One region of the Brevibacillus sp. SKDU10 genome, then DNA from elsewhere that is predicted to be linked to it. Evidence: a T-box and tRNA genes for the amino acid it is inferred to sense, from the RefSeq annotation. Region 1 holds a T-box; the other holds one or more tRNA genes.

Region 1 (4,218 bases):
CAAATGTAACGCCCCCTGTTAACGAAAGGGTTTTCGTAGTGGGCCCCATAGAACCTGCTACATAACGTGGCCATGACTCCGCGCTAAATTCATCTGCTACTTCTTTAGCAATACGTGCAGCCGCCAGATTAAGTTCATAATCTCGATCTGCTATGTCATACTCTGCCAAAACAACATCTGTTGCTCCAAATGTGTTTGTTTCCACAATGTCAGCACCTGCTTCAAAATAGGTAGCATGAATATGCCGGATGACATCTGGTCTTGTTACATTCAATAGTTCGTTGCAGCCTTCATATTCCTCACCGCCAAAATCGTCCGCTGTGAGATTAGCCTGCTGTAGCATCGTTCCCATTGCACCATCGAGTATCAATATTTTTCGTGCTAGCTGCTCTTGCAATGTTGGTTTGTTCATCCCCCATACCCCTCCGTAATCTCCATTAGACTTGGCAAATAAAAAAATCCCCTTCCTGCCTGAAAGCAAGAAGAGGATTACTTATGTTCGTTAAGTAGGAACTTATCCCCTCTTATCTTTCAAGGCAAACAGCCCTGCTGGAATTGGCACCTGATCTATCGGTTGCCGAGGCATCTTCGGGCCAGTCCCTCCGCCTCTCTAGATAAGAGAAATCATATTTAGTTAGAAATCAATATGACGCTTTGTTCATCTTTTGAATACAGGTATCTTAACATTCAGATATTATTGGCGTCAATGGATTATCTCCCAATCTTTTATTTTTTTATAGCCTGCTGCCCAATTTTGCTTTCCCTAGGCGTAAGCCCACACCAGATAGACAGATATGTATAGACTGTAGAATAACAATGCGAAGGAGGAATTGCCAGATGAGTACATCGTTTTGCGGTAACTGGGGAGGCGGGAGTTTTTGCTTCATCCTAGTGTTGTTCATTCTGCTGGTAATCATAAGCTGCGGCTGCGATAACTAGCAACGAAGCAGCGACACCTTCAAACATATAACCATTAAGGAGGAATTCTTTCATGAGTACATCTTACTGCGGAAATTTCTTCGGTGATAATTTCAGCTTCATTTTAGTGCTGTTCATCCTACTGGTCATTATTTCTTGCGGCTGCTGCTAAAATATAAGAAGCTCTTTCACCGGCAAACCTGAATTCGGTTACGCTCTTTTTTATCTGTGTCCACCTCTACATGATTCTACAATGTTTCATACCTCCATAAGGAAACCAAAAAACATTACTCAGGTTTGTACACTCACCAATATAGGAGAGGGGAAGGGGCAGGCACATGCCCCTTTCATCTCTTATCCATTCCTTCCTTCGCTTGTAGAGATAATGAACCTTTGCTAGGATAAAAAGGAAGATAGATGGAGGTTTTTCATGGGAAACAAACTAGCATATTTACATACATCTGTGTTTCAGGGCCCATTGATTCCAGTAAAGGTACTAGAAGAGACGGACTTTGAGATCTACACTGTCGTAAAACATCATGAGAGTGAACAGCACTATTTGCATTACCAAACTTGCCACCTTGATCTTATGGCAGGAGGTAATCATGAAACCTATGAATTCTATCTTCCTTTATCCACTGATCAAGTCGTGGGTCTTTTATTTGGTGAGGAAGCATATCATTATCCTGAATGTTGGCGTACCGCATATTGGCGTACGGGAAAAGATGATCGTTTATTAGCATTTGACCCTACTGAAAATTTTTTGAATGAGGAAGAAGCAAGAGCAGAACGTGCGCTCCTTGATTCCTTACGGCAATACAAACAACTATTCGCCTCTGCCGCTGATAAAGAAGCCCTTACCAAATATTATTTTCCACAATGGGATCAGCAAAAAAAGAACCAATGATAAACCTTGCTTGCTAGAATGCCTTTTGTTGGGTATACTAGACGCTATATAGCCATGTACTCGATGATGAGGAGAGTAATGATGGTTCGTGCTACTAGCGAGTCAGGATTGGTGGAAGCCTGATAGAACGGCCATGATGAAGCGCACCTCGGAGACGCAGCTTGAATCTTGTCTATTGACAATGTATAGAGCTTGCCGGGTTTGCCCGTTACAGCTATCAAGCAGGTTTTTTCCAATTACGATCATTTATTGGTCTAATTGAAAAGAACAAGAAGAGTGGCACCGCGGGAGTATGATAAAATAACCTCTCGTCTCTTTACGGATTGATTTTTACTGATATCTATCCAAAAGAGACGGGGGGTTTTTTGCTGTTGTTGCTTTGAACAATCTTACGCTGTATCTAATCAAAGCGCTCTGTGCTTGTATACCCTATGGTTATATTTATGATGTATCCCACTTCTCCACGGAATGATTACATATTCCCTGAAAATTTATGTTGATTAAAAAGAAAGGATGAAATAAACATGAATTACAAACAACTAGTAGCTGAACAAATCTCTGCTGCTCTAACTGAAATGGGCGTAGAGGATTTTTCCTGCGAACGTGTCCTTGGCATGCTCGAAACTCCTCCTAACCCACAAATGGGTGATTTAGCCTTCCCTTGCTTCCAATTAGCTAAAGCTCTGCGCAAGGCACCACCAATGATTGCAACGGAGCTAGCTTCTAAGATTTCTCTGCCTTTCTTACAGGATGTACAGGTGACAAATGCATACATCAATTTGTTTTATAATCAAACCAGCGTTATGACCTCTTGTATTAAAACGATTCTAGAGCAAGGGTCTGCATATGGTGCAACTAATGTTGGTGCTGGTAAAAAGGTACCAATCGACTTATCTTCTCCAAACATTGCTAAACCCTTCTCGATGGGGCATTTGCGCTCAACCGTTATCGGGAATGCACTTGCAAACATCATGGAAAAGCATGGCTATCAGCCAGTTCGCATCAATCACTTGGGGGACTGGGGTACACAATTTGGTAAACTGATTGTTGCCTATAAAAAATGGGGCGATGAAGATAAAGTAAAAGCTGAGCCTATTAAAGAATTGCTCAAGCTGTATGTACACTTCCATGAAGAAGTAGAAAACGATCCAACACTGGAAGATCAAGGTCGTGAATGGTTCAAGAAATTAGAGGACGGCGATCAAGAAGCCCAGCAATTATGGCAATGGTTCCGCGACGAATCCTTACAAGAATTTAAAAAGATCTATGAATTAATGGGCGTATCCTTTGACTCCTTCAATGGAGAAGCATTCTACAATAATCAAATGGATCGCGTTGTTGATTTATTAGAGGAAAAAGGATTGTTAACAGAATCCGAAGGCGCAATGGTTGTATCTCTGGATGAGTACGACATGCCTCCTTGCTTAATTAAAAAACGTGACGGTGCTACCCTTTACGCAACCCGCGACCTTGCTGCTGCTTTGTATCGTCATGAGCAATATGATTTTGGAAAAGCATTATATGTGGTTGGCGGAGAACAACGCCTGCATTTCCAACAGCTATTTAAGGTCTTGCTAAAAATGGGCTATGACTGGGCTAACAATATGCATCATATTCCATTTGGCATGATGTTAAAAGACGGTAAAAAAATGTCCACTCGCAAAGGGAAAGTCGTTCTGTTGGAAGAAGTATTGTCTCAAGCAATCGCAGATGTACTTAAAGTAATCCAAGAGAAAAATCCTTCTCTTGCAAATAAAGAACAGGTTGCTCGCCAAGTTGGTGTAGGTGCCGTTATCTTCCATGACTTGAAAAATTACCGTTTAAACGATGTCAACTTTTCCTGGGAAGAAATGCTTACTTTTGAAGGGGAAACAGGGCCTTACGTTCAATACACTCATGCCCGCGCTTGCTCTCTATTGAAAAAAGGTGGGTACCAGCCAGGAGCTGTAACAGTAGTAGATAAAGCTCTAGAGGGTCCAGAAACATGGGCAGTCGTTACTACTCTATTGCAGTTCCCAAGCATTCTGGAAAAGGCTCGCGATCAATTCGATCCTTCGCAGATTGGAAAATACGTAATTGATCTGGCTCAAACCTTCAACAAATTCTACGCGCATGTCCGCATTGTCGCAGAGGATGAACAAGTAAAACAAGCTCGCCTACAATTGGTAGCAGCAGTTATTGTTGTACTAAAAGAAGGACTCCGTCTATTGGGATTGGAAGCTCCTGAGGAAATGTAAGAAAAATAAGGGCCCCTAACACAATGGGCGCCCTTTTATTTTTGGTAAAAAATTCATCAAACTCATCATCAAAAAAGGAGGGCTTTCCCTCCTCTTTTTAATCATGCTTTACCTAAACGCTTCTCATCTATGTTCCTTTTACTCTTTTTCGTTTAT
Region 2 (4,218 bases), on a different contig from region 1:
TTTATTTAGGTTTTGGGCTACTTTTAGCCAAATATCATTGCATACGTCCTGGGAATCATGATAGGAATAGACCATTTTGAGGACGATGCGCTGCACGCGCTGATCAAAAAGCTCAACAAGCAGAGGGAAGGAATTAGCATCCCCTTTTAGAAATCTCAGGATATATTCTAAAGCTTTTCGATTTAGCGCATAAAGATCTTCGCGTGATTGCTCTTCCACATTCGGTCCTCCTTTCTAGTACTAGTACGTAAGTTTTATCTTAAAAATTTCGTTAATCTAAATCCTTTTCTTCATTCGACTTATGAGGTTCTTCTTCCTTCAAATCTTTTCCAGTATCTTCTGTTAGGTCAATCATGACCCGCATTTTTGCCTTCATTTTTTTTCCTTTAATAATGGTGTAGTCTGTAATGTCTCGATGTTCTAAGCGACTAATTGCCTCCGCTAATTCCTCTGAAGTTAAATAGGGCTGGATTGTTAGAAGGCATTCATCTTCATTTGATTCCTGATAAATGAGAAATAATTGTTCTTCCATATTGATAGACCTCCCTAGTATTTATCCACAAAGTTATCAACAGGTTGTGCACAAAACATTTGTTCGTGGAATTGTTTTATGGTTATTATGTGACAACAGCACTAGATCATACGGAGGCAGACGGGTTATCATACGTCAATAATTATGCATTGTGCATAGAAAGCTGTATTCCCTTGGTTTGTTTTTGAATGTTCTGTACAATGGAAAGGGGACTGTACACCAAACAAACGGGGGTGATGGAAAATTGAGTTCCATGATTATTGCTGTTGTTGTCATTGTCGGTATCATAGTTGGATGTTCGATTTGGGCAATAAATAAAGGATATTCTTACAAAAACAAAATAGACGATATAGATAAGTAAAAGAAAAAACACACCGCATTCAGGTGTGTTTTACTTTTATAAGACGAGAAAAAATGTTAGGTAGAAAAGATCGCATAATAATAGCTATTAAGGTTAAAACAAAGACTTAATATCGCCGGTATTAGGGTTTACGATATACCAGCCGTAGGTGTTAATATAACGATCTCCGCTCTGGAAGTTATTTACCACCTCTTGATAAATCTGGATGACATAATTTCCGCGTTCATCATCGTGATCATAAGCAATCGTGAAATTCTCCGGTACCTCTTTCCCATATTTCTGGCGTACCAATTCTACAGCTTGATACTTAGAATAGGTTTTGCTTGTCGGGAGTTTACCGATGTAGACAGAGAGTGATTTCCCATCGTATACGATCGGTTTGCCAAGGTTTTCTGCTGCAAAACGAACAGGGACATATGCTGTATTTTTGTATAGAAATCCTTGTGTTTGAACAGGTGGTGATTTAGGTACACCATCGAAGTAAAAAGTAATAGGCTTTTCCATATCTGGTTTGACAGCCATTTCTGAAGCAGCATAGGCGATAGAGGAGGATAATAGAGCCCCGATTCCAATGCCAATTGCTAACGATTTTACATTTAACTTACCCATACTTAAATAAGCCCCACTTATCTTTATTTTTGTTAATCACAGTATGACAAATGATGACAAAATCTGCAAAAGTCGCGGGTAATAGGAAATTGTATCTAACGATCATAAATAATGGGTAGAAATTTTGTATTTCGCCCTGTAAAACCTCGTATCATGTGAGATATTTCATTTCATCATAGGATTACTGGAGTGTCATCTCATTCTCAAGCACTACAGAAGCGCAGGAAAGCTCATAAAGAAAGCAAAACTAAGTAGAAAGACCCATTTGCTTAGTAGTAAGTAGCTTTACAAAATGACTGCGCTTTCAAAATACCTAGTAATCTAAAGGCATTTGTTGCTTGGACAAGGTTAGTGTTTATCGCAGAAGCATTACTACATAAAGAAACATCCATGACATTGTTAACCACCCTACACAAAATAGTACCTTCCGCATAAATACCACCAACTTTTAGAATAATCTGATAATATTATAGCAAAGGAATTATGCAATGGATATCATTTTTAAAGAATCAGCTAAAATTAGATGCGGCTTCATTTTTGCACACATAAAAACCCCCGTAATAAACGGAGGCTTCGAGGTTTAACTAATATGGTACGCCCGATAGGAATCGAACCTACGCACGCGGTTCCGGAGACCGCTGCTCTATCCACTGAGCTACGGGCGCATATGTTTCAGACAACAAAGTTTATTATATACGAAAATGGAGCATAGGACAACTTTTTTACTGTATGATTAAAAAGAGCAACAAAAAAAGAGTCTTTGCCGAGCCAACCTTGATATACTGTATGAAAAGTGTGTCAATAAAAGATACGTCTTGGCAGGAAAATTGCATGAACGCTATAATAGAGGAAGAGAGTAAGGAAAGGTGGAAAGAAGTTGTTGGAGCTATCGACAGCTTGATGGTTTCTGACGGGGAGGAGGAATGCAATATGAATATGGGCTTAGGTTTGTATCAAGAACAGACGTTAAAGTTAGTGATGACGCCTGAATTGCGTCAAGCTATTACGATATTGCAGTTTTCGGCCATTGATCTGATGAATTATTTGCAGGACCAAGCGATCGAAAATCCAGTGATTGATCTTCAGGAAATTGCGGTTGCCCAAGAACCGTTGCCTGTAGATAAACGGGAAAAAAGCTTGGACTTTGATTGGAAGGAATTATTGAATAATCCGGGGCATAATGATTTTTCAGTCAACAGAGATGAAAGCGCCTACAGTCCTCTAGATTATGTGAGTGATACACGAACCACCTTATTTTCTCATTTAGAAGAACAACTCGGTTATGTAAAAAGATTGACGCCAGTACAACGTCAGATTGCCCAATATATTATAGGAAATCTTGATGAGCGAGGTTATCTAGAAGTGCCTGTCACTGACATTAAGGAGCGGTTAGGAGTTGATTTGGCGGAGGTAGAGGATGTTCTTCGAGTGATTCAGCATTTAGACCCGGCTGGTGTAGCTGCGCGTTCGCTAGAAGAATGCTTGCTGTTACAACTAGAGCATGAGGGACAGGATGACGAACATATCGTAGAAGTCATTAAGCATCATCTAGTTGATCTGGCAAATAATCGTTTTGGAAAAATTGCTGAACAGCTTCATATAAGCGTAGGTGATGTACAACGGATTGCTGATTTGGTTCGTACACTGAATCCGAGACCTGGAGCGGCTTATAGCAGCGCAGATATACGCTACATTGTTCCTGATGTTACAGTTGAAAAGGTAATGGGAGAATATATTGTCATTGTCAACGATTCTTCGTTACCGCGATTGTCTATCAATCCCTTTTATGAACGAATGCTAAAAGAGAAAACCGAGAAGGATGAGGCTCGGCAATTTGTTCATGAAAAACTAAATGCAGCGGTGTGGCTTGCAAAAAGTCTAGAGCAAAGAAGAATGACCCTGTTGCGTGTAACACAGGCGATTGTTGACTTGCAGAATGACTTTTTTGAGAAAGGGATTCATTATTTAAAACCGATGACTCAAAAAGATATTGCGGAGCGAGTTCAATTGCATGAATCTACAATCAGTCGTGCTACCAGTAATAAATATGTACAAACTCCCCGCGGTGTTTTCGAATTAAAGTACTTCTTTACTTCGGCCCTGTCCACCGCAAGTGGAGAAGCGGCATCTTCAGAAAGCGTGAAGAAACGAATCAAAGCTTTCATTGACAAAGAAGATCGGAATAAACCATATTCGGATCAAAAGCTAGCGGAATTGCTGGAGAAAGAAGGGATTGAAATCTCCCGGCGTACTGTGGCTAAGTATCGAGAGGAAATGTTGATCTCATCGTCTGCTAAACGAAAACGCTTTTTGTAATGATAAAATGAATGTAAAATAAGAGAAGATAAAGGAGCCAACCCGTTAACATGGCTAGCGCAGAAAGCAAACGATTACAATCAGATCATATTGAAATGATTTTATATGGTAGGCCCGGCTGTCACTTGTGTGATGATGTTGAGGAGCATATCAGACGATTAGCTAAGGAATTTCCGATCACGTATAAAGTTGTCGACATTACTTTAGATATGCGATTAGAGGAAAAGTACATGTTTACGATTCCCGTAGTTGAAATTAACGGGCTAGAAGCATTTGTATCTGTAGACTCGGTTGTTGCCGAGGAGGAATTACGCCTATATTTGCAACAAAAAATGGGTAAATGTGAATAAATTAAGATTTCTCTTTTGGCTTCTTGTCAGCTAGCAGAGTGTATGCTACA

What was found. The T-box of region 1 lies ahead of argS (arginine--tRNA ligase). A T-box ahead of a tRNA ligase gene usually reads a tRNA of that ligase, here a tRNA-Arg.
Region 2: it has a tRNA-Arg gene. The T-box ahead of argS (arginine--tRNA ligase) is inferred to sense a tRNA for this amino acid. The anticodon was not compared.

Annotation. Positions count from the first base shown of each region.
Region 1 covers NZ_LSSO01000008.1:22,342-26,559, reverse strand. Annotated here, with positions in the region: partial or broken gene metH (methionine synthase) at 1-412, opposite strand, end outside; SAM riboswitch class I at 522-621, opposite strand; gene AYJ08_RS22695 (YjcZ family sporulation protein) at 817-939, shown strand; gene AYJ08_RS22690 (YjcZ family sporulation protein) at 992-1,090, shown strand; gene AYJ08_RS01325 (hypothetical protein) at 1,349-1,825, shown strand; T-box leader at 1,880-2,144, shown strand; gene argS (arginine--tRNA ligase) at 2,350-4,062, shown strand; gene AYJ08_RS01315 (hypothetical protein) at 4,201-4,218, opposite strand, start outside.
Region 2 covers NZ_LSSO01000214.1:7,492-11,709, reverse strand. Annotated here, with positions in the region: gene AYJ08_RS22425 (RNA polymerase sigma factor) at 1-219, opposite strand, end outside; gene AYJ08_RS22420 (hypothetical protein) at 272-532, opposite strand; gene ytzI (YtzI protein) at 786-893, shown strand; gene AYJ08_RS22410 (stalk domain-containing protein) at 987-1,502, opposite strand; tRNA gene AYJ08_RS22405 (tRNA-Arg) at 2,093-2,167, opposite strand; gene rpoN (RNA polymerase factor sigma-54) at 2,433-3,818, shown strand; gene AYJ08_RS22395 (glutaredoxin family protein) at 3,869-4,168, shown strand.